DNA from 3 places in the Levilactobacillus parabrevis genome. Region 3 is predicted to be linked to each of the others. Evidence: predicted binding sites of a transcription regulator. Region 3 holds the regulator's gene; each other region holds the start of a gene.

Region 1 (10,825 bases), 180 kb from region 3:
GTGATTGGTAACCTGTTGTTTATGGTGGGACTAGCCTTAGTGCTCTTTGGCCTGATCTGTGTGCTGGCCAAGGGACACATGTTCACTGGCTGGCGGCACAAGCGTAAGAAGGGGCAGGAGCCGCTACCCGGAGAAAAAGTCGACGTGCGACACGTGGCGAGCGTGAAAAATTCACCGATTGTGGTGAATGGTGGTGCGCGCTTCGGGCTGTTAGCCGGCGCTATTTATATCGTTGTTGGGGTTGTTCTGACCTTGTTTTAGGGATTCAGAGGCTTGCTGGCGATGCTGAAAATTAAATCGATTTAGTGATGGGGATGTTGGCCATGGAGCGAGCATCCCTTTTTTGGTTACGCTACTGATTATTGGCGACTGAAGGCGTTGGAAGAAAAGGACGCAAAAAAATTGACCGACTAAGTTAGTGTCGGTCAATCCTAAAATCAAATTAGAGTATTACTTCAAAGCGTACTTCCGGATAGCTGCTGCCACACCATCTTCAGCGTTGGTCAGTGTTACGGCTTGAGCAGCGTCCTTGACCTCGTCGATGGCATTGCCCATGGCGACACCGAGACCGGCGTACTGAATCATGGTCAGGTCGTTTCCTTGGTCACCCAGAGCCATGACCTCATCAGCTGTGAAGCCCAGCTTAGTAGCCAGTTCACCCAGCGTATTCCCCTTGCTGGCCTTCTTGTTCATGACCTCGATAAAGAATGGCGTACTTTGAACCACGTAGTAGCGGTCGCGAACATCTTGAGGGATTTCCTTGTTAACTCGGTTGATGATATCGGGGTCGTCCACAAACATGGCTTTAGAAATGGTTAAGTCGCGATCCATTTCGCCGACTTCGCGGTACCGAATCAGCATGCGTACCAAGTAACTTTCGAAGATTGTGTAGCCACTGAGGTCCTTGTTTGCCGTGTAGATGAAGTCTGGCGTTTCAATCTGGAAGTGAACCTGCATCTTGCGGGCCAGGGCCTCGAGATCGATGTAATCATCGAAACTCAGGGAGTGGTTGGTCATCATCTTGCCGGAGACCGTCTGGGACACCGAACCGTTGTAGGTGATGGCGTATTGGTCATCGCCACTGAGGCCGAGGGCGTCCAGGTAAGGTTGCACCCCAGTCAGGGGACGACCGGTACACAGAACGACTTTGATGCCCTGAGACTTGGCAGCTTGGACGGCTTTAATCGTGGCCGGGGCCAATTCGTTCTTTTCGTTCAGTAAGGTTCCGTCAATATCAATCGCAATCATTTTAATTGTCATGTTGTTCGCAATTCTCCTTTTATGCTAAGTCTGGATTCAACGCGTATTTATAAATGGCCGCCGCCACGCCATCGTCGGCATTGGTCAGGGTGGTCACGTCGGCAGCCGCTTTGACACGGTCGTTAGCGTTTCCCATGGCCACCCCTAGTCCGGCGGTGGTAATCATTGGTAAATCATTGTCTTGGTCGCCAAGCGCCATAACTGCCGCTATTGGCAAGTTGAGGTAGGTGGCTAGCTTCTGTAGAGCATTACCCTTGTTGGTCTGCGGGGCCATGACCTCGATGAAGTGTGGATCGGTGCGAACCACGTAGAAGCGTTGATGGAACGCAGCGGGTAATCGAAGCGCATCAATTTTGGCCACCTCGTCGATATAGACGGCAGTTGGCATCAACAACTGGGGGTCCATCGCTGTGGCCTCTCGGAAACGCAACGGTAAGTGGACCAACTGACTTTCCTTGACCGTATAGCGGCTAATGTCGCGGTCGGCCGTGTACAGGTGCTTGGGTGTGACCACGTGGAAATGAACGCGAGACTTGCGGGCGAACGCTTCGAGGTCTACGTAATCGGCATAACTCAAGGCATTGCTCGCAAGCACTGTTCCCGTTGTGGTTTGCACCAGGCCGCCATTGTAAGTGATGACGTATTGGTCGTCACCGTGGAGGCCGAGGGCGTCGAGGTAGGGTTGCACGCCGGTCAAGGGTCGGCCAGTGCACAAGACGACCTTGATCCCGGTCGCAACCGCTGCCTGAATGGCAGTGATCGTGGCCGCAGTCAGCGTATTCTGTGGATCGAGAAGCGTGCCGTCGATGTCTACGGCAATCAACTTAGGTGTCACCTTAGTCAGAACCTTTCCGATCGATGAGTTGGTCGTTTTGGATGTAGCCGCCGAACTCGTCAAAGACTGGCTGGAAAATTTCAGGAGCATCGTTGCCTGGATTCAACATCTCTTTCGGGAAGAAGAACCGTTGATCTCCGGTAAATTTCCCGCGGATGGCGTTGACCAAGTCAGAGACCGTTGAAAGTTCACGGAGACTGCCGTCTGGTTCCTGAAGTTCAATCTGTGTCAAAGGATGCGTGACTTTGGGATCATAAGCATCATCGTAAGGCAGGTCATAGCTATTGTCGGTGGCCGTGTAGTACTCGGTGTTGAAGCCGACCGAGCGAATCAGATCACGCAGATGCGGCAACTGTTGCTGAGTATGCGCGTCAAAAATGGCACTCTTTAGTGGCTTTCGATCCAAGAAGCGGTGCGCCAGATCGGCCAAAATTTCATCCGGTGATTGCCGCCAGTGAATGAAGTAGGTCGTCAACACGCCATCGTCTAGGTTGAGGTAATCTTCCAGGTCGAATTGGTGGTTGAAGAAGGGCAACAGGAGGTGGGGAATGAAACTTTCATCGCTCTTACCTGCCTGATATAATTCATTGGCGCGGCCGAGTAGGTGATCCAGCACGACTTCCATCGATCGAGAAACCGGGTGGAAATAGACTTGCTGGTACATCTGGAAGCGACTTACAATGTAGTCTTCGACGGCGTGCATGCCATTCATAGCAAAGGCGATGCCGTCCTTGTATGGCCGCATTACCCGCAGAATCCGCGTTAGGTCAAAGGTTCCGTATTCAGTCCCAGTGAAGTAGGCGTCCCGCAAGAGGTAGTCCATTCGATCAGCGTCGATTTGGCTGGAGATCATCTGGACCACTTGTGGATTTGGGTAGGTCTTTTGAATAACGCTGGCTACTTCTTGCGGGAAGGTTGGACTGACCCGCCGTAAAATCTGGTTGACTTCGGTTTTGGGCGAAGTCAGAATTTCAGCGGTAATTGCCTCGTGATCCGTGTGGAAGATATGCTCAAACGTGTGTGAGTATGGGCCGTGGCCGATGTCGTGAAGTAAAGCCGCACACAGCGCGGTCAGCCGTTCGTTGTCATCCCAACCGCCATCACCTGGCGTTTTCGTAGGGTAGTTGCGTTGGAAGTTATCGCAGATTTGGCGCGTGACTTCGTAGACACCCAGTGAGTGGGTGAAACGTGAGTGTTCCGCACCATGGAAGATCAGCGAGGCTGTGCCCAGTTGTTTGATGCGGCGGAGTCGTTGAAATTCTCGGGAATTAATCAGGTCTAAAATAACTTGATGTTGCACGTAAATGTAGTTATGCACGGGGTCCCGGAAAACTTTTTCACGGGGCAGTCGTGCGGTTGCGTAGCTCACAGTGATTCCTCCTGACAATTTAAAATTATTTTTTTTTAGCATCGTTATCGTTCTTACTGGGCCTAGTGTACCAGTTCAGGGGATGAAACCAGAACGAAACGACTCTGAGCAAGCAAGTCTTACATAGCAGTCAAGCGCGGTTGGCGACGGGCCATCTGGGCAGTCTCGCGCGTCAGCGTTGTCGTAAATTGCGGCTCGGCCATCATTGCTGCTAACTTAGCCCGACCGACGCGGAGACCGGCTGTCGAACAAGCGGTGAGAAAACGTTCTTGCGCATCGGCCACGGTCAACGGTTGGTTGAGCAGGGCAGCTGTGGTGGTCATCACGTTAGGATCGACATCAGGAAAATGCCAGTCGTTGGAATGATCGCCCAGACCCGCACGATAGAAGCTGCGAATCAGATCGCCACGCATGGGCTGATCACCGGTGACACTGAGGTAGAGCATCGTGACCAAGGCATTGGTGCTGCGACGCTGGGCAATTCCGGCAATCTTTAGGCCGTTAACGCTCAGGTCGTAGTCGCCGGGACAGTAGGATCGCGTAATTTCATAGTGTTGTAGTGCCAGCTCGGGCCAGGCGGCATCCACGAGACTGGTCATCTGAGCGTAAGCCGCCTCAATACTGGGAATTGACGTGGTCAGCGGGGAAAAAAGTGAAACGTTCAGGACGCCACCATCGGCGACCACGGCCAAACCACCAGAATTTCGAAGAACGTAATCATAGCCATACCGCTGAACGGCTCTAATAGCCGCCGTCAGCTCTGGAAGCCGTTTATCCTTCAGTCCCATGATTACCGTGGGCTGCATGGTCCAGAAGTGCAATATGGGCTGTTTAAGCGTCGGTACCAGGTCTAGCAGAGCATTGGTATAGCCAAAGGCCAGATTTTTCTGGTCAGCCGGAATCGCCGTGGTTACGGTCTGGATACTGTCACCGGGTAAATCGAAGGGTCCCATCATGCCACCTGCTTTCGTGAAATCGTTTCAATGCTCTCATTATACTAGAAAACTTGGGCCACGTCATGGTCTGGACCAATTCTGCTTGATGTTGAGGAAGAGGGTAATTAAAGGTGTCTTCTGGTTAAGTCATAAAACGTATTGTACATTTTGTAGAGTTAAATTAGGGTTGTACAAAAAAACTACCTCCATAGTTGGCATTAATCCAACTAAGAGGTAGTTTATTTGTGAGTCGCTTATAACTTCATACCAATTTTCATTTCTTCGGCTTTTTTTACAATGCGATCTGCTACAACAACATCGAGTGCTGCGGTTCCGACAGTCTTGAAGAAAGTAATATCTTTTTCAGAAGAACGCCCAGTAATATTTTGGTTGATAACTTGTCCAAGCTCACCGCTTATTTCTTGTTTGGTGATGTCTCCGCGCTTAAGTGGCTGAATGATGTCTCCGGCCTCCGATAAGACGCCGTCCATAGTGTCGAAAACTATTCGGTCCGCTTGCTTGAGTAGTTCAACCGGTATTTCACACATTTCTGGCGTGTAAGCACCAACACCGTTGACATGGACACCTTGTTTGACTAACGTTCCATCAAATGTGGGCCGCTTAGAAGTTGTTACAGAAGTGATGATATCGACTTCAGGCACAACAGAGTTAGGATTAGCAACAGGTTCAAATGTTGTTGAGAATGCTTTAGAAAAGTTAAGTGCTGCAGTTTCACAGAACTTCTTTGCACGATCCATGTCTAGGTCCGAAACAAATACTTTGTCGAGGCTACGCACTGTTAGCATGGCTTCCAATTGTGCCATTCCTTGGCCACCAGTTCCAATTAGAAGAGCAGTTTTGCTGTTTTCGTTGGATAATAATTCGGTGGCTGCACCTTGGACAGCACCTGTACGAAGTTGTGTGAGGTAGGTGCCATCTAAAATTGCATTTACAATTCCGGACTGTGCATCCAGAGTAATCATCGTAGCCGGAACGCTGGGCAATTTCTTATCAATGTTGTCAGGATAAACAGAGACAATTTTCACACCCAATGAAGGGTCCGCACCACTGACGTAACCAGGCATGTAAAGACTTTGTCCGTTGTACTCCGGAATGTTGATATTGGTCCGTAAGGGGATGTCAGCTCGACCCGAAGAGTAAAGTGAGAGAGCCTCAGCGTCGGCATCGATGGCATTACGCATGGAGAAGAAAGTTTTGATATCATTTGCAGATAAATATCTCATATTAATAAAAGTCCCTTCTTAAACTGTTTCGGTTGATTTGCGACTATCGAGGTAGAGGCTGATTGCGGAGTAAAGTAGAACAACAATCACAATCCATTGAATGACAGAAGTATTTAAACTCTTAACCAGGTAAACAGCGACTAGCACACCAATGATTCCGAATACCGAAAACATAGTGATTTTTCGTGAATAGTCGTTAAGTTTGATGAATTGCATGCTTCCGATAGAAACAGAGAATGTGCAACCCCCCATCATAATTGGAAAGGCAGCTACAGGATTCATCCCCATGGCGTATACGGTTGCCATAGTTAAGGCATAGGAACCAATTCCAATGTTGTTTAAGGCACCATAGACGAACATCAAGAGGCCAGTTGTCCAAAGCTTCCATCCGTAAAGTTCGGTTGCTGTTCCATTTGAAGGAATCCAACCAAACTTACCGGCTAGGATTAAGCCAGTTGCGACCAATAAACCAATGATAACGAAGATCCGTATGATATGTTCTGGTAATTTCACGACAAAACGGGGTCCTAAGTAGGCACCAATTACTTGGCAAATAATAGCGACTAATAAGGTTTTAACACCAACTGTGATTGTAGAAATGTAGGCAAGGGACATGACGAATACAGGGATTACACATTGTGTATTTAAAGTACCAGGAAGCTTTTTCATGGAAACCCATTTAGCCTTGGGATAGAGGGCCGTCGAAATTGCAAAGTCTGAGATCCCAAATGTGGATAGAAAATAAATAACAATTTGTGAAAGCGGCGTCCAAATGGGGCTTGCCGGTTCTTCCATGATTTCGTGACGATGTTTAAGAAGGTCACGAACAAGAACAAAGATGAATAGAAAGTTGATTGCAATGATAGCAATAATTAGAATTTTTTGCATAATGAATTCCCTTCTTTATTTATCGAAGTAGATATTACGAACGCCTTCCAAATTGCTGCCGAATTTTTCTTCAGCCTCATCGTGCAAAATAGTCAGTGTCCGGAGATTATAGGCGTCGTGGAGGACATACTCCTGTGCCAGAAAAACCATGGAACTATTTTGAGTCCAAATTACATCGGTGTTGCCTGAATCATTGGGGAGTTTTCCGTAGGTAACAGCATTAGAATCACTCACTACATTTATCCAGCGGCCACCGTAGTCTAAGATCTTGTCCGCTTCAAAAAAATGTTTATAAAATCGCCTAAAGGGCAGGTTATATCGATGATGATTGCTGAATAAGATGACAACGAATTTGTGAAGACGGCTCTCGGCATCCGCAAGTGCTTGGGCTAGTTCATCGGTTAGGTCTTCAGAGTAGATTTGAACGTACAGACTTTCCTTGGCATTTCGAATTTGAAACAAGGCTTTTTCGAAGACTTGATCATAAGAGTTAACAGACCAAATCAAACTGGAATTATCATCGGGACGCAAATTCTTAAGTGATTTGTGGATGCCTTCTATATCTTGTTTGCTGTCACGTTGTAATTTGGAGACCAATTCTTCAACTGGTAAAGCAGTGTAAAGTGATTTTTCATCCTTAGACTGAAGGACTAATCCTTTGCTAGTCAATGAAGATAGCACATTGTAAACCTTTGAGCGAGCTATTCCAGCTTTACCGCTGATTTTATATCCTGTAGATGCGTCCATCTGTAGGAGAGAAACGTATACCTTGGCTTCGCTATTGGTTAAGCCAAATTTACTGAGCAGTTCAGTGACTGATTCCATATTTAATACCTCTTTTTTAATAGTAGCTACCATTGGGTACTATTATATCCGGATATTCTTAAAAGTCTATACTTTGTGATAGAATATATAAACATTCACAAGCTTATTTGAGAAATACAAAAAAATATAACATCGCGGTTTCATTGCTGTATAGATGTTTATTCAACCTAATGAGTGGTTAAATGAGTGTCTCTAATTAGTACGCATTTTCACAAACAATAAGGTGTAAACTGGTTAATATTTGTCGATTAGCTGACTAGGATTTAGGCGAAGATAGTTTCAGCAGATTCTATCGTTATAAGTTTCATGTGTTCGTACTGATTCAGAAGTTAGTTAAAAGAGCATAATAAGTAGGCTTTCCGTGGGAAATGAACTATAATTAACCCAGACAATTCGCGGAAAGGAAGTGTGCAGATGGATCAACTATCAGCGGGGGTGCCCGTGATGATTCACTTGGAGACCCATATCAAGCAAAATGATGACGTTTCCGACTACCAGTTAGACGTTGATGGTCAGCTGGTCCAGATGGGAGCCAACCTGTACTTGCGGTATCTGGAACCCGATAATGAGACCGGGGAGCAGACGCCAGTGACGATGAAATTTACGCCGGAGGGTGAAGTTCACCTGACGCGAAACGCCGAGGCGGAATTGCGCCTGCATTTCATCAGTGGCAAGCGCGTGACAGCCCGGTACAACACACCTTATGGCATCATGCCAATCGAAACGGTCACGCCGTATCTGGAGACCAGCTTCAAGGAAAAGCCATTTAGTGGAAATGTGAAGATCGACTATCTCCTCTATGCTGGGGAAGAATTAGTCGGGAACTACAAGATTAGATTGCAATTTACGGCATAAGCGAGTATCATATTTCGTAGACTGTGGAAAGGACGTGCACCAGTTTGGAATTAAAAGTCTTTGAGGGCCAGAATAAAAAGGAATTATCAATGATCGAAGTTGCTCACGCCATTTTGTCACAACATGGCGATGTGATGGCTTTTGCCGACTTGGCAAACGCCGTCCAAGCATATTTGGGTGACAGCGACGCGGAAGTTCGTGACCGGCTGTCCCAATTCTATACGGATTTAAATGTCGATGGTAGTTTCATTTCTCTGGGTGATAACCTTTGGGGACTGCGAACTTGGTATCCGTTTGAATCCATCGATGAAGCAACGGTTCACGCCGAGGAAGATGAAGATCAACCTAAGCGTAAGAAGCGTAAGAAGGTTAACGCCTTCTTGGCTGACACGACCGATGACGATGATGTGATCGATTACGATGACGACGATCCAGAAGACGACGATACCACCACCTACGCCACTGATGACGACGATGATGATAGCGCCACTGGGTCTGGGCCAGATCTGGGTAAGTTACAGACCGGCTTGGGCATCGATGACGATGACGAAGAAGACGATACAGAAGACATCCCTGATGGTATCGAAGATCAGCTTTCTCAAATGGAAGCGCCAGATGATGACGATACTGACAATCTCGACTTTTCCGCCGATGACGACGAAGCCGACGATGACGATGATGATGACGAAGAACAGAAATAAATTTTTTCTGTTCGCTTGACCTCCAGTCTAAAAACAGGTACTATATTTTTTGGGCTCCCTGCTACTTGTAGCAAGGACAACTGGACGGTGAAGTAGCTCCCTATTCCGAATGAATAGGGAGCTTTTTTATAGTTTGAAACCCTAAATAATCTTACAAGGAGTTTGCACATGACCAAATATATTTTTGTGACTGGCGGCGTGGTTTCATCACTAGGTAAGGGGATCGTTGCTGCTTCCCTAGGACGGCTGTTGAAGAACCGTGGGTTAAACGTAACCATTCAGAAATTCGATCCGTACATTAACGTGGATCCCGGCACGATGAACCCTTATCAACATGGGGAAGTCTTCGTGACCGACGATGGGACCGAAACGGATTTGGACTTAGGTCATTACGAACGTTTCATCGATAACAATCTGAACAAGTACTCAAACGTGACGACTGGTAAGATTTATTCAGAAGTTTTGGAAAAGGAACGGCGTGGTGATTATCTGGGAGCAACTGTGCAAGTGATCCCGCACATCACCGGCATGATCAAGGAAAAAATCATGCGCGCCGGCAAGACGTTGGGCGCTGATTTCGTTATCACTGAAATCGGTGGGACCGTTGGGGATATCGAATCCCAACCCTTCCTGGAAGCCATTCGGCAAATGAAGTCCGAAGTGGGCGACGAAAATGTCGTTTACATCCACACAACGTTGGTTCCGACCCTGCACGCGGCTCACGAAATGAAGACGAAGCCTACGCAACATTCCGTGCGGGAACTCCGGAGTATTGGGATTCAACCCAACATTTTGGTTGTCCGGACTGAAAACCATATTACCGATGACATGCGGCAAAAGATTGCGCTGTTCTGTGACGTGCAACCATCCGCGGTTATTGAATCTATGGATGTACCGACCATCTATTCCATTCCATTACGCTTACAGGAACAGGGCTTAGATCAAATCGTCTTGGATCACTTCAAGGTTGACGCACCGAAGTCTGACATGAAGAAGTGGGCCCAGATGGTCGATCACATGCAAAACTTAAAGCGGACTATCAAGATTGCCCTGGTCGGCAAGTACGTGGGCTTACACGATGCCTACATTTCCGTGGCCGAAGCCTTACAACACGCCGGTTATCCGGTCGATGCCCAGATTGATCTGGACATGATCGATGCCGAAAAGATTACCGATGACAATGTTGCCGATATCTTAGGTGCTGCCGATGGGATCATTGTTCCCGGTGGGTTTGGTGACCGGGGGATTGAAGGCATGATTACGGCCATCAAGTACGCCCGTGAACAGGACGTGCCATTCCTGGGAATCTGCCTGGGGATGCAAGTTGCCAGCATTGAATTTGCGCGCGACGTTCTGGGTTACAAGGATGCCAACTCCACTGAAATGGACTCTGAGACCAGCCACAAGATCATTGACCTGATGGCCGATCAGACTGACGTCCACGAAATGGGAGGAACCCAACGGTTGGGGTTGTACCCTTGCAAGCTGTTGCCAGGAAGCAAGGCCGCTGCGGCTTACGACAACCAAGCAATGGTCCAAGAACGTCACCGTCACCGTTATGAATTCAACAACCAATATCGTGCCGAAATGGCAGCCAAGGGCTTGGTCTTCTCCGGGACGTCTCCTGACGATCACCTGGTCGAAGTTATTGAACTACCAGAAAAGAAGTTCTTCGTGGCTTCCCAATACCATCCAGAATTTCTCTCCCGGCCTAACCGTCCTGAAGGCTTGTTCCGCGACTTTATCGCCGCTGCTAGCAAAGAAGTTAAGGACTAGGCTATAAATCAAGTTAATGTCACTAAATAAAACGCCACATCGTCCATATTTCTGGAAGATGTGGCGTTTTTTACGAAAATAGGTCACTATGAGTGCCGATAGCTAGCAATGTCGTCACATCGGTACTGTCATAAAAA
Region 2 (10,825 bases), 620 kb from region 3:
TACCATCACGCCGGCAATGATCAATAATTATGTGAAACATCACGTAATCCTAGCGCCCGTCAAGAAGAAGTATCAGACGATGCAGTTGACGGATATCTTGATGATCAGCCTCCTTAAACCCATGTTCCAAACGGATACGGTGCGCTCCGGGATTGACCAGATCACGGCCGGAGATTACCCCAAGCAAGCCTATGATAACTTCATTGGCCAGTTGGAAGACCGCTTGCACCATTTAGGTGAGGAACAGGTTCAACCCGCTGCCAAGGACTTAAACGAAAAGTTGATGCAGGTTGCGGTCGATGCCGTAGTAGCCCGGCTGCAGTCGGAAAAACTACTGCACTTGATTAAACGTCCGCTCCGAAAGATCGAAAAAAGTAAATAAGCTTTAACGTAAAAAAGATGCCTGACTAGTTATAGTCGTGAAGTGAACCCTTAAAGTTGGACACAGAATTTACGCTGCCTTCTGGATGGCGAGTTCCCGGTATTTTTCCGGGGACTTGCCATCCAGTTTTGTTTTGATCCGACGTTTATTGTAAAAGCTAATCCAGTCAGTCATAGCTTGAGTCAAGTCTTCCTTGTTCTCAAAATGCTCATCCATAACTTCGACCTTCATGATGTGGAAGAATGATTCAACTACCGCATTATCTAGACAAGTTGCTTTGCGTGACATGCTTTGAAATACGCGATGTTCTTTGAGTGTTTCTCGCCAGAATTTATGTTGATACTGGAATCCCTGATCCGTGTGGACTGTTGTTCGATAACCTAATTTTGGCAGTCCTTCCAATGCTTCTCTAAGCGGCTTTAGGGCAAATTCTACTGTTGGATGGTCACTGATGTTGAAGGCTAAGACTTCGCCTGAGAAGAGGTCAATCACTGGTTCTAAATAGACACGTTCACTTTGGCTCATACCACCGTATCGAAATTCACTGACATCTGTAACGAGTTTTTGATAGGGTCGGTCCGTTTTGAATCGTCGGTTCAACCGATTAGGCGCAATTTTACCAACGGATCCTTTGTATGAATTATATTTACGTTTTTGCCGATTGTACGCTAAACAAAGCCAATCATGCTCATGCATTAGACGCAAGACTCGTTTATGATTCACCGTGAATCCATGCTCCTGTAAAGCTTTAGTTAGTCGCCGGTAACCATACTTCTTGGTGTACTTAGAATCTTCCTGCCGGATCTCATCGATTGCCTGAATGATTGGAGAATCATCCAGCTTTTCACGCTGACGATGTGAGCGTGCGTAATAATACGTACTTCTTGGTACTTTGACGACCTTGAGTAGGAGCTTGATGGGCACTTGAAAGACCTGCCTTAACTCGGTCACTATTTGCGAGATTTCTTGTCTGCTGACTTCTTCTGAGCTAAGGCATCGAGTTTTTTTAGGTATTCATTCTCAATCTTTAACATCAAGTTTTCTTGTTTTAATTGCTTCAATTCATCGGCGGTACTGGAGTTATTGCGACTCTTTGAAGGCTTCGTTTGCTTATGTTTAGCCATGATTTTAGGCTTTCCTCGCTTCCGTTCAAGGCCAGCGATTCCTTGCTCCTCAAAGCGCTTCTCCCATTGCCAGATGGTGCTTGGCGAAGATAGATTGAAGTGCAGAGCCGTTACCGGAAGCGAGGCCTGATGTTGTTTTCTCCAGTTTAATACATCAACCTTGAACTGACTAGAATATTCTGGCTTCTGATCCTTCAGCTTCAATCCAGCTATACCGTATTTCCGGAAGCGACTAACCCAAAGAAGGATAGTTTCTTCCTTGCTGATACCATGTTTTCTGGCCAATGAGGTTGATCCAACTCCACTCAAATATTCAGTGACGACCTTAATTCTAAAATCTAAATCAAACTTAACCATAGTAAAACCCCCAAGGTTGGACTTTCTGTCCAACCTTGGGGGTTCACTTCATCGGGCATCTTTTTTCTATACGACTGGTTAGAGCTTACTGCGTCTGTGTCTCTAACGTTAAGTCGTTCATAAATGTTAACAGGAGGTTGGCGTAGCTCGGATGATCCGTGTTGTCCTTAATTTCCTGCTGAATCAGGTGGAGGTTATTGGTGATGACGCCGTTAGCCCCAATAAACATCATCTGATCCATGCTGGTAATATCATCGATATCCCAGGCGTAAACCTTCTTATGTTCGCGGTTAGCCTGCTCAATGAAGGTGTCGTTAAGCGTGGTTGCCTCCATGGTGTAAGCGTTGGCCCGTGTGTGAGGAAAGGTCAGGTTATACGGCATGATATAGCTGACAAAGAGGTCAGGATGCTCCGTCTTCAGCCGGTTCATAATGGAGTAACTTAGGGTGTGAACCTGCTCGTGATTGGCGAGGATACGAGCACCGAATTGCCGGTAAAACCGTTCGGGGAGGTCCTTGGTGTCGGCACCGCCAGTTTTAATTTCAATTAGTAATTTTTGATGGTGCTTGATTGCCGTGTTGAGGTAATCATTGAAACTGGGAATCTTTGCCTGGTAACCATTTTCGGTGACCGTGACGTTAGTCAATTGCTTGAGGGTCATAGTCGAGACTTTGCGTTTGAGATTGGCGAGATTTTTTAAATTAGCATCGTGCATGACGACAAACTGATGGTCCTTCGTCATTCGAATATCCATTTCAACGTAATCCGGCCGTTCCTGGCTGGTCTTAACCATGGCGGGAATTGTATTTTGGACGCCGTTGCCGTTGTCCACGCCACGGTGGGCAATCGTCAGTGGTCTACTCATGGTCAACCCATTCAGGTAGATCAGGTTGAATCCGACTAGGGCGGCGCTAATGGCCGCTAGACCAGTGATAATCAAGAGACGCGTTCGTAGCCGGGTCTTGGCGGGCTCACGAAAGCTGAACAGAATGGATGGCGCGGGTTGATGCGCGTCATGACTACTGAGAATCACCATCATAAAAATCACGGTGGCGTAGCAGACGATGAATTCCGTAATCACCTCCATTAAGAAGAGATTGATGGTCGCGGTGACTAGGGCAATTCCCGTCTTATCAAAGAGAACTTGGCCTACATAGATGGTCATGTAGATAGCGGCGACAACGATGCTGACGATGACTAGGGTCACGATAATTTTGAGAAAATAGTTCCAGAAGTGACCGCGAGTGCGTTGCCAGCTGAGGCGAATGGCATCACGGCTGTGATAGTGGTCGATCATCATCAAAGGGAGGACGGCAATCAATCGAATTCCCAGATAAGCCGCGCCAACGTAGAAGATACCCAGGAGGATGGCAAAAGCGTTGTTGGCCATGAGGTAGCTGATAATAAATGCTGGAATCTTAGCCTTATTGAGCAGTGGGGTCGTAAAAAGTTCGCTCCCAAAGGGCATGATCACGATGAAGTAGCCAATAAAGAAGAGAAAAGTACTAGGCGAGGCCCCGGCGATGCTACGAATGGTATCGCCTAAAACGCCCAGCATGGTTTGGGGCCGACCGTGACGGATGTTGGTTATTCCCAGAAGTAGGTAGGCAAACTGCCAATAGATCAAGGTCGTAATGGCGAGCAGAATGACGATCAGCCCTAGGATGGCTAGGGGATGATGGATCAATAGGGCGCCAATATTGGTATAGGAGACGTAAGGTACGTGTTGCCAGCGCATCAAAGCAGCAGTCAACCAGGTAAAGGTAGGCACCGCAATGTAGCTGACAACCAGGTTGGTTAGAAAGACTAGGGTGACGTAACTACCCCAATGATGGAAAAAGTGGCTGTTCGCGTCACGCCAGAAAGCTAAGGGTCGCATAGAAATCACGCTTTCAAATTTATTTACGATTTACGGCTAGCTGGCATGGCGTGCTTTCACCGTGCGCAGTGGCCGAACTAGAGATTTTTCATGTCTTAACTGTAGCATAATCGTTGCACCGCCGGTATGGAAACTGCCCAGTTGGTGGAAAAAACTTGGCGAACACAAGAGTTCAGTGGCGCAACTGCCAGAATTATGAAAGAAAAGTGATGGGTTGTGATTTAAAATACATCAAAAAATTTCTGAAAAGTTTTTTAAAAATTGTGTATGCGCTTACATTCTGTATCGCTGTAAGCCTTGCTGGCGGCGGGTTTGTTTGTCAGTCCAACTAGTTGTGATTTTTTTAACATAAACCTCTTGCAGAATTTTAAAAAGGTGATATGATTTAACTCGTGAAGAACTTAACAAGATGTTTTCAAATGGAGGCATAAAAATGTTAAAAGACGTGAAAGAAAATCCAAAAGTAAAAAAAGAAGAAAGTGCGGAAACCGTTGATCAAATGATCGACCGGTTGACCGCTAAAGCCCACGACGCGCTGTGCGCCATGGATGACTTTACCCAAGAAAAAGTTGACCACATCGTTCACCAAATGGCGATCGCTGGGTTGGACCACCATATGGAATTAGCCAAGGCGGCCTTTGAAGAAACTGGCCGTGGGGTGATGGAAGACAAGGCCGTTAAGAACATGTTTGCCACTGAAGAAATCTGGCACTCCATCAAGAACGATAAGACGGTCGGTATCATCAAAGATGACCGTGAACGCCAATTGATTACGGTTGCTGAACCTCTGGGAATCTTGGCCGGGGTAACGCCTGTCACCAACCCAACGTCAACGGCAATGTTCAAGTCATTGATCGCCGTTAAGACGCGGAACCCAATCATCTTTGCCTTCCACCCACAAGCACAGAAGTCTTCCGTAATGGCTGCTAAGGTTGTCCGCGACGCTGCGATTGCTGCTGGTGCTCCAGAAGGTGTTATCCAGTGGATCGACAAGCCTAGTCTGGAAGCCACGACGGCATTGATGAACCATCCAAAGGTTGCTAGTGTCTTGGCTACCGGGGGTCCCGGCATGGTTAAGGCCGCTTACTCAACTGGGAAGCCAGCCTTAGGGGTTGGTCCTGGTAACGGTCCAGCTTACATTGAAAAGACGGCCAACATCAAGCGTTCTGTCTACGACATTGTGCTCTCCAAGACGTTTGATAACGGGATGGTCTGTGCTTCTGAAAACAGTGCCGTGATTGATCAAGAAATCTACGACACCGTTAAGAAGGAAATGGAAGATCGTGGCGTCTTCTTCATTAAGAAGAGTGACGAAAAGGCCTTAGCTGATGCAATGTTCCGGCCAGAAGGCGGGGTCAAAGGACCTATCGCAGGGATGTCCGCACAGAAGATTGCTGAAATTGCTGGTATCAAAGTTCCAGCTACAACGAAGGTTCTGGCTGCTGAGTTGAAGGGTGTTGGGCCTAAGTTCCCACTTTCACAAGAAAAGCTATCTCCAGTACTTTCTGTTTACAAGGCCAAGAGCCACGAAGATGCGTTCAGACTTTGTGATGAACTTCTCCATTTCGGTGGTTTAGGTCACACGGCCGGCATTCACACGATGGATGACGACTTAGCTACTGACTTTGGGATTAAGATGAAGGCTAGCCGGGTGCTGGTCAACACGCCATCCGCTATCGGTGGTATTGGGAACCTCTACAACGAAATGATTCCTTCATTAACGTTGGGGACTGGTTCGTGGGGTAAGAACTCCGTATCCCATAACGTTTCCTCATTTGACCTGTTGAACATCAAAACGATTGCAAAGCGGCGAAATAATATGCAATGGATTAAATTACCTCGAGTTTACTTTGAAAAGACGTCTGTCCGTTACCTCGACGATATGCCTGGCATCAAGCGGGTCTTCCTGGTAACCAGCCCATCCATGGTTGAACTGGGTTACATCGACACTGTCTTAAATGAATTGAAGCGTCAACCAGGTGGTATCGAATACTCCCTGTTCTCCGACGTTGAACCAGATCCAACGACTGACACGGTTGAACGTGGGGTCGCTCAGATGCGGACATTTAAGCCAGATACGATCATCGCCTTAGGTGGTGGGTCACCAATCGATGCTGCTAAGAACATGTGGTTATTCTACGAAGATCCTAACGCTAGCTTCTTCGGTGCTAAGCAGAAGTTCTTGGACATTCGGAAGCGGACTTACAAGTTCCACAAGCCTCACAAGGCACAATTCGTTGCAATTCCAACGACGTCTGGGACTGGTTCAGAAGTAACGCCATTCTCCGTTATCACGGATTCCAAGACGCACGTGAAATACCCACTGGCTGACTACGCTTTGACGCCTGACGTGGCGATCGTGGATTCACAATTTATCCAAACGGTACCAAAGAAGACGGTGGCTTACTCCGGATTAGACGTGTTAACTCACGCCATCGAATCCTACGTTTCCGCAATGGCTTCCGATTACACACGGCCATGGTCATTACAAGCCATCAAGTTGGTTATGGAAAACCTGACCAACTCCTACAATGGTGATGTGACGGCGCGTGAAGAAATGCATAACGCTTCGACACTTGCCGGGATGGCCTTTGCCAACGCCTTCCTCGGGGTGGATCACTCGATTGCCCATAAGTTAGGCGGGGAATTCGGCTTACCTCATGGTTTGGCTATCGCCATCACCTTGCCACACGTTATTCGTTACAACTTCAAGGAACCAACGAAGCTGGCTATGTGGCCGAAGTACGAGTACTTCCGTGCTGACGAAGACTACGCCCAAATCGCTCGTTACCTGGGCTTGCCAGGGAACACCAAGGAAGAACTGAAGGAAGCCTTAGTCAAGAAAGTTATCGACTTGGCGCACTCAGTTGGCGTTACCTTGAGCTTGAAGGCTAACGGCGTGGACAAAGCCCACTTTGATAAGGTCGTTGACCACTTAGCAGAATTGGCCTTCGGTGACCAATGCACGACTGCTAACCCTAAGGAACCATTAGTTTCTGAATTAAAGCAAATCATGATTGATGAATACGACGGTAAGAACGTCGAAAAATAAGGTTTAGCCGGGAACGGTCACTCTGAATGGAGTGGCCGTTTTTGTGCTATCTAAAGGAAAATTGGGGAGCAATCTGCTGTAAATTTGCGCTTTAATTGGTGCGTTTCTACTATAATATAGCAATAATCATTACCGTTAGTCCCTAAACAGCGTTATGCTTAGGGTGTCAAATTAATCTGAGGAGGAATCATTATGCCACAAACAAAAACAGCAGTTGTGTACTTCTCTGTATCAGGACGGACCCAGACGGCCGCCGAAGCGGTGGGGCGATACCTGCAGCTTACCCCGGTTCGGCTAAAAGCTAGGGATCCGTACCCTACGACAGGCTTCCAGCAGTTGGTCGCGCGGACCGATGCTGAGAATGAGCAGCGTAAGTTACCTGATTTTGACCCCGTCGATGTGAGTCAAGTTGAGACGCTTTATTTAGGCTTCCCAACCTGGTACCATCAGCCACCACGTCTCATTCAGAACTTCTTGACGACCACTCAGCTGGCTGGTAAGACGGTGGTTCCGTTTGTGACGAGTGCTAGTAGCCGGGTAACCGAGAGTTTGCCGTACCTGAAGGAGTGGGCGGAAGCTGGGAACTTTAAGATTCAAGATAGCTTTACGGCGAATACGCCGGATGAGATTGCGACCGGTTTGAAGGATGATTTTCCCTTATAAAGAATGCGTATTGTTAGCGGTAAGTTTTGCTGAAGTGGATAATTTCAGTGAAATTTGCCGCTTTTTAGGTCCCTAATTTAGACATGATTTCCGAAAATTTTCAAAAACATTCGGAAAAATGGCGTATTTTCATCGAATTATCATTAAATATAATAAAAAAGTCTGATTTTTCAGTGCAAAACGCACTTAAAAACGGCCCTCGTTTTAGCTGAAATGGGTAAAAATTAGCTGATTAAAGCGTTTTATATTACACTACCATTACAAATATTACGGAATGTCATAATGTAATATTTTTCTTAACCTCCGCGTAATCTAACATCAATTTGAATGTAATACCTATCAGTTATTCTAATATCCGTTAAGCAAACAAAGGAGGACATTCATTTCTTATGAATATCAAAAAAGCTTTAGTTACTACTTTAGGAACGGCCGCTATTGTCGGTGCCGGTTTCTTCGCTACTACTGAAACGGCTAACGCCGATACTGTTACGGTCAAGCAGGGGGATTCTGTTTGGTCATTAGCTAACACGTACAAGACGTCCGTTAACGCCATTGAAAAGGCCAACAGCCTTGCTAACAGCAACCTGATCTATGTGGGTCAAACGCTGAACGTGCCTACGAGCACGACGACGTCAACGACTGCTGCTAACGTTGCTAGCCAAAACTACAGCAATAACGCTTCTACGCAAGCTAGTCAATCCACGACTAGCCAAGCAACCACTTCTTACTCTAACCAAGCGGCTACTAGCAGCAACACGTCTGCTTCTACTGGTGTTTCTGGCTCCGAAGCCAGTGCCAAGTCTTGGATTGCGGGTAAGGAATCCGGTGGTTCATACTCAGCTCGTAACGGCCAATACGTAGGTAAGTACCAATTGAGTGCTTCCTACTTGAATGGTGACTACTCAGCTGCCAACCAAGAAAAGGTGGCTAACTCTTACGTTGCCTCCCGTTACGGTTCATGGTCTGCTGCGCAATCATTCTGGCAAGCAAACGGCTGGTACTAAAACTCAGCTAATCTAATCGTTTAAATCAAGTAAGTCTCCACGGATGCAGGTCCGTGGGGGCTTTTTTGCGTTTTTTAATAAAATGCATTGGAGAGTGAGAGGAAAAGTATGGGGTGAAGCCGGCTAGAGGATCATCTGTCCACTACTACATGGAAAACAAATAAAATGTGGCTGAGAGAGCCGCCTGGTCACAGGATTTTAGTCACGATCGGACGTGACACGGAGAACACGGACCGTGGTTTCCACAAGACTGCGGCATGTTTTCGTCAAATTAAGACGTATTTCCTTAATTTTTGAGATTTTAAACCTAATTTTTTTACGCAAATAATTCGTGGATTTGGTTAAAATCGTCACATCCCAGCAAAGAAGCACTCGAAAACCGGCTTAATGTTTCGGCACCGTTAACCATGTTACAGTTTGTCATTTAACCAGGTTTTTCTTAACGCGGGTGTAACTCAGGAACAATCGCGGTGTAACCTCCACAGGTTATGATAGGTCTCGTTAAGTAATTGATAGACAACCGCTTCACTTAAATCAAAGGAGGACATTCATTTCTATGAATATCAAAAAAGCTTTAGTTACTACTTTAGGTACTGCCGCAGTCTTAGGTGCAGGTTTATTCGCAGGCACCACTTCCGCTAACGCCGACGTCCGGGTAACGGTGAAGTCGGGAGACACTGTCGCAAAGATCGCTAACCAATACAGTTCAAGTGTTTCTTCAATCGAACAAGCAAACAACTTAAAGAACGTCAATTTAATTTACGTGGGTGAATCCTTAGTGGTTCCTGGCTCAACGACCGCAACGGCTACGACTAGCCAAGCCACGACGCCAAGCACGTCAATGACGCATGCTACGACTGGGACTAACAACTACAGTAGCACGTCAACGGCATCCACTGGGACAACGAACTCAGCTGCAACGAGCACGACGAGTTCATCAACATCTAACAGTTCTTCTGCCAAGTCTTGGATTGCCAACAAGGAATCTGGTGGCTCATACACGGCTTCTAACGGGAACTACTACGGTAAATACCAATTGAGTAAGTCTTACTTGAATGGTGATTACTCTGCCGCTAACCAAGAAAAAGTTGCGAACAACTACGTATCCTCCCGTTATGGTTCATGGGCAGCTGCAAAGTCCTTCTGGCAAGCAAACGGCTGGTACTAAACTGGGCCGTGCGTCACTAAATTTAGTCAGTTAAGCAACTAAAATAAGAAACGACGGTAAAACCTAAAAGGTGGACCGTCGTTTTTGCGTCCCCAAAAGCGCATAAATTAGGGATTTTTACCCCAGTCTGGTGAAAATGGGGGTCGCTGTTACTGTTTCGTAACATTCGGACAACTTTCCTGTAACTTAACAACGTTATGCTGGTCTTAACAAATTCGCTAGGAGGGACCACATTGAAACTTAAGTCACTATTTATGGTTATGTTAATGGTTGTTTCAATGGTTCTGCCTAGCGTGACCTCGGTTGCTAGCACGACCACTACGGCAGAAGCTAGCGTGAAGTACGTTTGTACCCTGTCTAAGAGCGAAAAGAAGGCTAAGGCTTGGATTGCCAACAAGGAATCCGGTGGTAACTACCGTGCCAGCAATGGCCGGTATTACGGGAAGTACCAATTGACCCGCTCATACTTGAAGGGTGATTACAGTAAGGCTAACCAAGAGAAAACTGCTGACCGTTATGCACACAGTCGTTATGGGACGTGGAAGCATGCTAAGCGGCACTGGTTATCCTGGGGCTGGTTCTAATTAAATCGTAAATATGTAGGGGTTCTTTGACTGATAAGGTCAAGGAACTCTTTTTAGTTAGTGATGATTTGACAGCAGAGTCCTCACTGTTGGCTGGTTGGAGCTGATAGTGGAGGACTTTTGAGAAACTAATTAGCTAATGGATCGCGTTTGAGTAACAGATGGAACTTTAGGATGATGAGCAAATTGAAGCCGATAATCATGATGAGAATCAGCCCCCAAGCTGTGTTGGTACCGACATTGGTAGAGATGGCAGAGCGAAGCAGATCAATGAGATAGGTCATAGGGAGCCACGGATTGAGATGCTGCGCTAGGGGACTCACGAGTGATGTGGGATACAGGCCGCCAGAACTAGCCAATTGGAGAACGAGTACGATTGAAATCAGCCAGGTGCCGAATCCGCCCAATAGAATTCGAAGGCAAAAGATTAGCGACAGGAAGAGTAGTGATCCTAGGAGGATGGTGCAAAACAGACCAGCCTGCGATTGAACCGTTAAGTTGTTGGCTAAACGTAGCGTACCAAACAAGAGGCTACTTTGGATCAAAGAGACGCCCCCAATAATCGCAGCTTTACTCCCCCACCAAGTGATAGCCAGCTGTGGTTTGCAGTGC
Region 3 (10,825 bases):
TGGAACCCATCGAATTTCCAGCGTTAGCTTTGCTGGTTTCCGGTGGTCACACCGAGTTGGTCTACATGCCTGCCGAGAATCAATTTGAAATCATCGGTGAGACGCGCGATGACGCTGCCGGCGAGGCTTATGACAAGGTCGGCCGGGTCATGGGTGTTAACTACCCAGCCGGAAAAACGGTCGATGAGTGGGCTCATCAGGGGAAAGATACGTTTAAGTTCCCGCGGGCCATGGAGAAGGACGACAACTTTGACTTTAGCTTCAGTGGGTTGAAGAGTGCGTTCATCAACACGACCCACCACGCTGACCAAATCGGCGAAACGCTGAGCAAGCAGGACCTCTCTGCCAGCTTCCAGCAAGCCGTTGTGGATGTGCTAGCCGAAAAGACCAAGCATGCGTTGGCCGATTATCCTGTGCATCAGCTGATCTTAGCTGGTGGGGTGGCTGCCAACAAGGGCCTGCGTGAACGCTTAGAACGTGATCTGCAGAGCAACCCAACGACGCATTTGGTTAAAGCACCGCTGAAGTTGTGTGGTGATAACGCCGCCATGATCGGCGCTTTTGCCTACGTGGCGTATCAGCACGGCGTTTTTGCCGATGCTACGCTAAATGCCGATCCTAGTCTGGAGTTTGACTGGGCGGCAGATTCCGTTAAATAATAAATACGTATAACTAGAGGAGGACGTCCCATGAATCAAGCCGAATTGTTTGCCTATCGCCTGTACCAACAGGGATTGTTAACGACGAGCGCTGAATTGGCGGCGCCTTTTTTTAATGTTGTGGGGATTCAGGCACAGAACCAGCGCGCAGCAGAGCTCAACGTTGCGTTGCAAACGGGGATAACCCGACCCGAGCTCCTGAAGTTTTACCGGGAGCAAGGCATCGTCCGGTCGTGGGCCCAGCGGTGGACGATTCACTTGCTGACGCCCACTGACTTGCGGTTGATCGTGTCGGCCCGCCAAAATGAGCGACTCCCCAAGGCTTACTTCTTGGGTGCCGAAGAGCATGTGCGTGCGGCGGCCGCTGCGATTGACCAACTCCTGCAGCAGACGGGGCGCTTGACGCGGGCGGCATATACTGCACATCTACAAACAACTTTTGCCTGGTATACCGAACGGCCCCATAACTTGGATTACGCCGTTCTACAAGTGTTGACGGCGCAGGGCAAACTGCAGATGGCACCAAGCATGAGTGGTCAGGACTGGCTGCTCCTGGCGCCAGCGACACCCACGCTATTGGATCAGCAGGCTGCAACGGCGGAATTGATTCGTCGGTACCTGCACGGCTTCGGTCCGGCAACACTGGCTGATTTTGTGAAATGGTCCGGCATTAAGGTCAGTCAGGTCCGACCGGCTTGGCAGGCAGTTTTGCCGGAATTAACGCCGGTGATGGTTGGACAGGAACAACTCTGGACGATTGATCCGATTTCCGCTGGTCAACTCACGGCGATTACGGATCAACTGGCTCACCTGACCGTGGTTGCGGCTAGTTTTAGTTCACCCATGACGGGCTACCTTGATAAATCCTGGTTGGCGCCAGAACCGGTTCGCCAGCAGTTATGGTCGAAAAATGGCATTCTCCGGGCACCGATTATTGCAAACGGTGTTGTCGTGGGAAAATGGACGACGCAAATCGGCCAGCGACAGATTGCGTTTGCAGTCGATGGCTGGGGAGCGTTCGACCATAATCAATTGGAAGAAGGTTTCGACCGTGTGGCCCGGTTTTTAGAGCTCGACTACGCTGGTTTTACTGAAAAGGCTTAGTTCTAGAAATAACTAAAAACGCGCCGCAACAGTTCACAATGAAGTGAGTTGCTGCGGCGCGTAGTTATTGGGGTTAATCGTCAAACTCTTCCAGTTCCAGACTCTTCTCCGTCCAAGCATCCTCAGTCTCGCTGAGTTGCGTGGTCACGGCGGTGAGTTGTTCTTGAAGGTCGGCGAGCTTGCCCGCATCGTTGAAGTTTTCTTCCTTACTCATTTCAGTTTCAACGGCGGTCTTTTGCTTTTCCAGATCACCCATTTGATCTTCCAGGGCAGTGACTTGACGACTCAGTTTACGTTTAGCCTTCGCCTGGTCCTTTTGCGCTTGGTAATCCACCTGTGTCTGCTTAGGGACGTCAACAGTGGGGTGAGCCGCCTCGGCTTCGGCAGCTTCCTTAGCGGCGTACGCGTCCTGCTCGGCTTTCTTAGACACATAGTAATCGTAATTTCCCAGGTAGCGCGTGGTACCTTCGGGGCTCAGCTCGACCACTTGCGTTGCCACTTGGTTGATGAAGTACCGGTCATGGGAAACGAACAGGATGGTCCCGTCGAATTCATTCAGGGCGGTCTCCAAGACTTCACGGCTATCGATATCCAGGTGGTTGGTCGGTTCGTCAAGCATGAGGAAGTTGTCGTGTTGCAGGGCTAGTTTCGTCAGCAGTAACCGCGCCCGTTCACCACCACTTAGGCTGTGAACGCTCTTGTCGACATCGCTCCCGGTGAAGAGAAAGCTACCAAGTATGGAGCGGATATCGCCCTCGGGGGTCGTGGGATGGTCGTCCCACAGCTCATGTAGCACGGACTTCTTGTCGTGCAGCGTGGCTTGATCCTGGTCGTAGTAACCGGTATCCACGCCGGTACCGAAGATGATCTGTCCCTGAATGGCTGGAATTCGACCGAGAATTGTCTTGAGCAGGGTGGACTTACCGATACCGTTGGGACCGACAATAGCAACGGCCTGATGTTTCTTGATATCTAAGGTAACGGGGGCCGCGAGAATCTGGCCATCGTAACCCACAGCACCGTTGACGACGTCCAGCACAACGTTACCGCTTTGGCGCTTCGGATGAAAACTGAAACGGGCAGCTTTTTCGTCGCCTTCTGGTCGGTCCATCTTATCCATCTTTTCTAATTGTTTGCGTCGGGCCTGAGCCCGTTTAGTGGTGGATGCCCGGACGATGTTCTTGTTGACGAAGTCTTCCAGTTTACCGATCTCGGCCTGTTGCTTGTCGTATTCCTTCCAAGCTAAGCGCAACCGTTCTGCCTTGGCAGCGATGTAGTGCGAGTAGTTACCGGGGTAGTGGTCGAGGCCACCATGAGCCATGTCGTAGACGTCGTTGACCACGTGATCGAGGAAGTACCGGTCATGGGAGACGACGAGGATGGCACCGGGATAACCTTGCAGGTAGCCTTCCAACCAGGTCAACGTTTCAACGTCCAAGTGGTTGGTGGGTTCGTCCAAGATCAAGAGGTCGGGACGTTCTAGTAGCAGTTTAGCCAGGGCCAATTGCGTCCGTTGGCCACCAGAAAGTTCATTAATTGGCTTATCATAGTAGCTTTCGTCAAACTCAAATCCGTGGAGCACACCACGAATTTCGGCTTGGTAGCCGTAGCCGTTTTGGTCGCTGAAATCTTGTTGGAGCTGATCGTAACTCGCCGAAACTTGTGCGAACCGTTCCTGATCGGCGGTCACGGTTGGGTCACTCATTTGCTGTTCCAATTCATGCATCCGGTTTTCCATGGCGATGAGCTTAGCAAAGACACTGAGCATTTCGTTCCAGACAGTCTTGGTTGACGCGAGACCGGCATTCTGAGCCTGATAGCCCAGGGTCAAGCCGCGTTTGGTCGTGATCTGACCGACATCTGGGGTGGTTTCACCAGCAATCATTTTTAATAGGGTTGATTTCCCTGCACCGTTGCGGCCGACGAGGGCCACCCGTCCGTGTTCAGGAACGTCCATACTGACGTTTTCGAATAGGACGGCGGCACCGAAGCGCCGGGTAACTTGTTGGACTTGTAAAAGAATCACGGTGAGCCAACCTCCTTTAGTGGTTTTTTGTGTTAGTTTTAGGGTTAAAGTTACGTTAGAAGTTGCCGCTGTTACGAATTGGCTAGCTTGCACGGCGTTAAATGCTGCCGCTTATCCGAAGCAAGTTGCCGTTATCCCTGTTGTCGGGTGAAAATGGTCCCAATGATAAGGGGAGATAGCGGACACTGATACCCACTATTTTAGCATATTCTCGAGAGAGACCGAAATTACGATTTAAATAGTGAAAAAAACTTGCAAATTCTTTCACAAGATGAACGGTTATGCTATAATCTATAAGAAAGTTGATTTCACAATCCAGACAATTATTTAAATAAGAGGCTATCGCTTGTGAACGATAGCCAGTTTCTTTGATTAGGAGGTCTCGTTTTTGACAGAACAAAAAATTCCCCGGGCGACCGCCAAGCGCTTGCCCATCTACTACCGTTACCTTAATATTTTACTTGATGCCGACAAAACCCGGGTGTCTTCGACTGAATTGTCCGAAGCCGTTAAGGTCGATTCCGCAACAATTCGTCGGGACTTCTCGTACTTTGGGGCCCTCGGTAAACGGGGCTATGGTTACGACGTTGAAAGTTTGATTAAGTTCTTTAAGAAGATTTTGAATCAGGACCGCTTAACGAGTGTTGCCCTGATTGGGGTCGGAAACTTAGGTCACGCCCTGTTGAACTTCAACTTCCATCAGGACAGCAACGTGCGAATCAGCGCCGCCTTTGACGTGAAGCAAGAGATTGCCAACACAATTCAAAGTGGGGTTCCCATCTATCCGATGACGGATCTACGGACGCAGTTGGAAGAACAACAGATTGAAGTGGCCATTTTGACCGTTCCATCCCAAGTGGCACAAGAGGTAACCGATGAAGCCGTGTCTGGCGGTGTCAAAGGTATCTTGAACTTCACACCACTGCGGATCACCGTGCCAAAGGGTGTCCGTGTCCAAAACGTGGACTTGACCAACGAGCTTCAAACGTTGATCTACTTCCTGGAACACTACAATAATTTAAGTTAATGGTTGAATCGCAGTCCTCATTTGGGGATTGCGATTTTTTTTGATTGTCCTTATCAATTTCGTCTGCGGTTGCCAGGGATTCCGTCACTGTGGGGGCCGCCTGCAGCCAAAGGGCGGGCTTCCAGCTCGGTTTGAAACCTCGCAAGGTTCATGCGAGTTTCCAAACACGTCCCACGCCGTAAGATCGGGAAAGAGCAAGCGCCCGATCTAACGCCGTCGTCACGGTTGGCGCCATCCCTGGTAGCCTCCGACTAAGGTAACTTCAGAACCATCATAGCCCCAAGTGGAGTGGATACTACCATAAGCTATAAGTCGACTAAGATTTTCTGGATTCTGAATAGGCTACTGAAGTTAGATAAGATCAATGATTAGTTTTGAGCGAAGCTAGGATGGGATTTTGCATTTTGAGAACAGAATGTCTAGACTGATCGGCTTACTATTGGGAAATCGTCAGTCTTTTCACTCGATTTGAAGCCTCGAAATTCACGAGTCTTCAGAGTTACCTGTGGTGTAAGCTGGTTCCAGAATAAATTGCCAGTTAACACCGCCCCCGCGGCTGGCTCAGTCAATTTTTAGGATAAAAGCGTATTTAGCCGGAGGAGGCCAGGGATGATGCCAGCCGTGACGGCGGTGTTAGTCCGGGCGCTTGGGCCTTCCCGGTCTTACAGTGCGGGACGTGTTTGGAAACTCACGCGAACTTCGCGAGGTTCTAAACCGAGCTGGAAGCCCGTTTCTTGGCTGGAAGCGGTCCCCACAGCGGCAGAATTCCTGGCAGTCGTAGGCGACAGTTCTCATCTAATGTGAAAAGACATCTAGACCGAAGCAACTGTTATCTGGAAAATGTAAAATTCGCTAAGCCTCTCAGCCACACCGGATAGCGCGTGGTGGGGGTGCTGAATCAAGGAATTTGTTTGTCAAATTCCTTGATTTTTAGAGGGAAAAACCATATATTAGATATTGTTGATTAGCACTTATGTTAGTCAAGTGCTAACAGTGCTAATAAGTAAGTTCATTGGAGGGATTCAAGTGTTAAAACCATTAGGAGACCGCGTCATTTTGGATCAACCAGAAGAAGAAGAAACCACGGTTGGCGGCATTGTGCTCGCAAGTAACGCTCAAGAAAAGCCACAAACGGCAAACGTTGTAGCTGTCGGTGATGGCCGTGTGTTAGACAATGGCGAAAAGGTAGCCCCAGCTGTTAAGGTTGGCGACAAGGTATTGTTTGATAAGTATTCCGGTACCGAAGTTAAGTACCAAGACACGACTTACCTTGTTTTACACGAAAAGGACTTAGTCGCAGTCGTCGACTAATCCAGTTTCCACTTAAGAAGACTATCCAAGATAATTCAAAAATTTTAGTATGAGGTGAATTTTTAAAATGGCTAAAGAATTAAAATTTTCTGAAGACGCCCGGAGCAAGATGCTTGCCGGTGTTGATAAGTTAGCTGATACGGTTAAGACTACCCTTGGACCTAAGGGACGTAACGTCGTTTTGGAACAAAGCTACGGCAACCCAACCATCACGAATGATGGTGTCACGATTGCTAAGTCCATCGAACTCGAAGATCACTTCGAAAACATGGGTGCTAAGTTGGTTTCCGAAGTTGCTTCCAAGACCAACGACATCGCTGGTGATGGGACGACCACTGCCACTGTTTTGACGCAAGCTATCGTCAACGAAGGTATGAAGAACGTGACTGCCGGTGCTAACCCTGTTGGTATCCGTCGCGGGATCGAAAAGGCTACGAAGGCCGCCGTTGATGGGTTACACAAGATGTCCCATGACGTTAAGACCAAGGACGATATCGCCCAAATCGCTTCAATTTCATCTGCTAGCCAAGACACCGGTAAGTTGATTGCCGATGCTATGGAAAAGGTTGGTAACGATGGGGTTATCACGATTGAAGAATCTCGTGGTGTTGATACCAGCTTAGACGTTGTTGAAGGGATGCAATTCGACCGTGGCTACATGTCACAATACATGGTTACCGACAACGACAAGATGGAAGCTAACTTGGACAACCCTTACATCTTAATCACTGACAAGAAGATTGCTAACATTCAAGACATTTTGCCATTACTGCAATCCGTTGTTGAACAAAGCCGTTCACTCTTGATCATTGCCGATGACATCACTGGTGAAGCCTTACCTACCTTGGTTTTGAACAAGATGCGTGGGACCTTTAACGTTGTTGCTGTCAAGGCTCCTGGCTTTGGTGACCGTCGTAAGGCTACCTTGCAAGATATCGCCGTTCTGACTGGTGGGACTGTCATCACCGATGACTTAGGTCTTAACTTGAAGGACACGACGATCGATCAATTGGGTCAAGCACAAAAGGTCAACGTTACCAAGGACAACACCACGGTCGTTGAAGGTGCTGGTGCCAAGGATCAAATCGCTGCCCGGGTTGCTGAAATCAAGGGCCAAATCGAAGAAACGACTTCTGACTTCGACCGTGACAAGTTGAAGGAACGTCTGGCTAAGTTAGCCGGCGGGGTTGCTGTTGTTCGTGTCGGTGCCGCAACTGAAACTGAATTAAAGGAACGTAAATACCGCATTGAAGATGCCTTGAACGCAACGCGTGCCGCTGTTGAAGAAGGCTTCGTTGCTGGTGGTGGGACTGCTTTGATCAACGTCATCAAGGACGTTGCCAAGGTTGAAGCTGAAGGCGACGAATTGACGGGTGTTAACATCGTTCTCCGTGCTTTGGAAGAACCTGTTCGTCAAATCGCTGAAAACGCCGGTGTCGAAGGTTCCGTTGTTGTTGAACACCTGAAGGGTGAAAAGGAAGGCATTGGTTACAACGCTGCCGACAACAACTACGAAGACATGGTTAAGGCCGGTATCACCGACCCAACCAAGGTTACCCGTTCTGCTCTGCAAAACGCTGCATCCGTTTCCGCTCTGTTGTTAACGACTGAAGCCGTTGTGGCTGACAAGCCAGAAGACAACCCAGCACCTGCAGCTCCTGCTAACCCAGGTATGGGCGGCATGATGTAAACATTAAATCACTAGCTTGCTAGTGTGAAATTGAAGAAGCCAACCGGCGATTGTCGGTTGGCTTCTTTGTGTTAGATTAGTGGGTTAGACGTTGAGCTTACCGGCCGTAGCCAGGTCAGTAAAGGTCGTCGTCGGTGGTGTAAAGGGTTGAAGATCGCCGGTTGCTACGAGAGTGCCAACCGTATCGATGAAGGTTTCGATGTCGTCATCGGGAGCCACACCGTGGAAGTCGCCGAAGCCGTACTGCCACCATTTCAGATTAACGAGTTGTTCAATAATGTAACTGGGAAAACGGAACTTGAGAATGCGCGCGGGGACACCGCCCACTACCGCATAGGGGGGCACGTCCTTGGTGACGACAGCTCCGCCCGCAATCACGGCCCCGTCACCCACAGTAATCCCGGTGGGGGCGAAGCGTACGTCCTGACCAATCCAGACGTCATTGCCGATGACAATTGGCCCGGCATTTGGAACGGGATTGGGTACGCGCTTGAACGTGTTGGCCGTATCTGCTAAGTAGTCGTTGAAGGCATCCACTGAGTGACTGTACGTCAACATTGACGTGGTAAATCGCTTGGTTGGATGGCTTCCTTGCATGCGGTTCACATTACTGGCAATTGATGAGTAGCGGCCAACAATGGTGTTTACCGGTAGGGCACTGTTAGCGGAACTGAAAGCGCCCATACTAAAGAAATGCCAGCCAGTGAGAAAGATACTGTAGGCCTCGGCCTGGAGACCCGTTGGTACACAGATCATCCGACCAAATGGGATTCGTGGCTGCGCAGTTCTCCGGGGTTGTGTATAGATGCGTCGTTGTGTTAGGAGCCGATCAAGCTCTGGTGTATAGGGCATGAGTTGATTCTCATGCGACCGTGTTGCCAATAGATTGTCTTGGAAAAAGGTGACGCCGTTGATTGTCGTTGTCATCGTCGAATTCCCCCCTTAAGTGTAAGTATACTATAAATTGCTTATAGGTTGATTAGCCGTGTTCGAAAGATTCAGTTGCTGGCGAACAGAACACTTGTTGACGGATGACTTGTAGGTGACGGTTGTCTTCACCGGGGCACTGTGCGGACCCGTAATGGTTTCGTAACGGCGTTTGTGAGTCGTATTGGGCTTGATATTTACTGGATATAGAGGGGCTAAATGGGGGATGCAGATGGGACGGAAATTAAGCGAGTTTGTACGGTAGATTAAATTAGTCATCTCGGTTAGGGCATTGTAAGCTGGGAAGAGTCGTGGTCAGGCAAGATTAGAACGGGCAAAGTTGGTGAATTTTCACAACGAGAGCGCCCAATTTGTGAAGCGCTTTCTTTTGCCGCTGGTCGGCAATGTTGAATGGGCAGTCAATTGATGCGACCACACCGTTTGCAGTTTTCTTAGTTGCTAAGCTGAACAAGAGTGGTATTGTTGAGCTAGTTGTAGTAGAATTACGTTTGCGTTTGAAATTGAAACGATTATAGAGACTTTAAAAGGCGGGTGTAGGCCCGTTTTCATTATTTATGGAGATAAGGAGTAAGTAGTCATGTGGCGTTATTTAAAGCGGGTTTTAATTGGTAAACCCCTAAAGACCATGGATGAAGGCGGTCAGGCGTTGACCAAGTTTAAGGCATTAGCCTTACTGTCATCTGACGCGTTATCCTCCGTGGCTTATGGTACTGAGCAAATTACCACAGTCTTAATCACCTTATCTGCAGCGGCCCTGATGTATCAATTGTGGGTTGCGGCGCTGGTCTTAATTCTGCTGTTTGCGATCACGCTTTCTTACCAACAGATCATTCATGCCTATCCGTCCGGTGGTGGCGCCTACGTGGTTGCCAGCACGAACTGGGGGCAATCGGCAGGGTTAGTTGCCGGGGGATCACTGTTGGTCGATTATATGCTGACCGTGGCCGTTTCAACGACATCTGGGACCGAGGCCATTACCTCGGCGATTCCGGCATTGTCGCCATACTCGGTGTTGATCTCAGTCCTGATTGTGATTGGGATCATGCTGTTAAACCTACGGGGGATGCGTGAGTCTGCAGCGTTCCTGACGGGGCCAGTTTATTTCTTCATTCTGATGATCTTCATCATGATCGGTGTCGGCTTCTACAACATCGTGACGGGCAATATTACCTACCACGCTTCGGCGCAGTTGGGTGGGTCCGTTTCCGGGATGACGCTGTTGCTGTTCTTGCGGGCGTTCTCGTCCGGGTCTTCCTCCCTGACCGGGGTGGAAGCACTCAGTAACGCGGTGCCAAATTTCAAGAAACCGAAGAGTCACAATGCGGCGGCAACACTGGCCATTATGGCAACGATCCTGGCCATCTTCTTTGGTGGCATCACGTTCCTCAGTTACTACATGGGGGTTCGACCACAGGCTGGCCAAACGGTCCTCTCACAGATTGCGAGCGGCGTTTTCGGTCACGGGGTCATCTACTATGTTCTGCAATTATCTACGGCACTGATCTTAGCCGTTGCGGCTAATACCGGGTTCTCGGCATTTCCAATTCTGGCGTATAACCTGGCCAAGGATAAATTCTTACCACACGCGTACTTGGACCGGGGAGACCGGTTGGGTTACTCCAACGGGATTATTTCTCTGGCTGTCGGGGCCATCGTCCTGATCTTCATCTTCCATGGACAAACCACGCTCCTGATTCCGCTGTATGCAATCGGGGTTTTCGTGCCATTTGTCCTGTCACAATCCGGAATGATTATTCACTGGTTCCGAACGCGTGAGGGCTTCTGGCAGGGAAAGGCGTTTATCAACCTTATCGGTGCGTTGATTTCACTAGCGCTGGTTCTGATTCTGTTGTTCATCCGCTTTGCCAATGTTTGGCCATACCTGATCATCATGCCACTGTTACTCCTGCTGTTTAACCGAATTCATCAGCACTACAAGCGAGTTGCCCGGCAACTGCGGGTAGCGGCGAAGACGAAGGCGGATATGCACGAGTATGACGGCGCAACGGTCATTGTCTTGGTCAGCAATATTACGCGGGTGACGGCTGGTGCCATCAACT

The links. Region 3 encodes Rex, which represses fermentation and respiration genes when NADH is low (regulators of the CRP and FNR family bind a similar motif). Its sites were predicted from a motif close to TTGTGAANTANTTCACAA; they were not measured.
Region 1: a site for Rex is predicted at 7,430-7,447, ahead of ACEPSU_RS10235 (TrmB family transcriptional regulator). Genes of this name have one in related genera too.
Region 2: a site for Rex is predicted at 4,075-4,092, ahead of adhE (bifunctional acetaldehyde-CoA/alcohol dehydrogenase). Genes of this name have one in related genera too.

Annotation. Positions count from the first base shown of each region.
Region 1 is NZ_CP168688.1:2,174,655-2,185,479, reverse strand. It holds gene ACEPSU_RS10270 (DUF3899 domain-containing protein) at 1-261, shown strand, start outside; gene yidA (sugar-phosphatase) at 451-1,260, opposite strand; gene yidA (sugar-phosphatase) at 1,280-2,095, opposite strand; gene ACEPSU_RS10255 (HD domain-containing protein) at 2,097-3,464, opposite strand; gene ACEPSU_RS10250 (lipoate--protein ligase family protein) at 3,584-4,420, opposite strand; gene ACEPSU_RS10245 (ornithine cyclodeaminase family protein) at 4,654-5,643, opposite strand; gene ACEPSU_RS10240 (sulfite exporter TauE/SafE family protein) at 5,662-6,531, opposite strand; gene ACEPSU_RS10235 (TrmB family transcriptional regulator) at 6,547-7,356, opposite strand; gene ACEPSU_RS10230 (DUF1934 domain-containing protein) at 7,771-8,211, shown strand; gene rpoE (DNA-directed RNA polymerase subunit delta) at 8,256-8,912, shown strand; gene ACEPSU_RS10220 (CTP synthase) at 9,081-10,688, shown strand.
Region 2 is NZ_CP168688.1:2,612,439-2,623,263, reverse strand. It holds gene ACEPSU_RS12120 (DUF1836 domain-containing protein) at 1-382, shown strand, start outside; gene ACEPSU_RS12115 (IS3 family transposase) at 452-1,333, opposite strand; gene ACEPSU_RS12110 (helix-turn-helix domain-containing protein) at 1,333-1,863, opposite strand; gene ACEPSU_RS12105 (glycerophosphoryl diester phosphodiesterase membrane domain-containing protein) at 1,949-3,742, opposite strand; gene adhE (bifunctional acetaldehyde-CoA/alcohol dehydrogenase) at 4,176-6,794, shown strand; gene ACEPSU_RS12095 (flavodoxin family protein) at 6,987-7,457, shown strand; gene ACEPSU_RS12090 (LysM domain-containing protein) at 7,847-8,461, shown strand; gene ACEPSU_RS12085 (LysM peptidoglycan-binding domain-containing protein) at 9,018-9,629, shown strand; gene ACEPSU_RS12080 (hypothetical protein) at 9,863-10,213, shown strand; gene ACEPSU_RS12075 (YhgE/Pip family protein) at 10,342-10,825, opposite strand, start outside.
Region 3 is NZ_CP168688.1:1,996,790-2,007,614, reverse strand. It holds gene tsaD (tRNA (adenosine(37)-N6)-threonylcarbamoyltransferase complex transferase subunit TsaD) at 1-659, shown strand, start outside; gene ACEPSU_RS09485 (winged helix DNA-binding domain-containing protein) at 690-1,763, shown strand; gene ACEPSU_RS09480 (ABC-F family ATP-binding cassette domain-containing protein) at 1,837-3,789, opposite strand; gene ACEPSU_RS09475 (redox-sensing transcriptional repressor Rex) at 4,178-4,816, shown strand; gene groES (co-chaperone GroES) at 5,843-6,127, shown strand; gene groL (chaperonin GroEL) at 6,195-7,817, shown strand; gene ACEPSU_RS09460 (CatB-related O-acetyltransferase) at 7,902-8,744, opposite strand; gene ACEPSU_RS09455 (APC family permease) at 9,343-10,825, shown strand, end outside.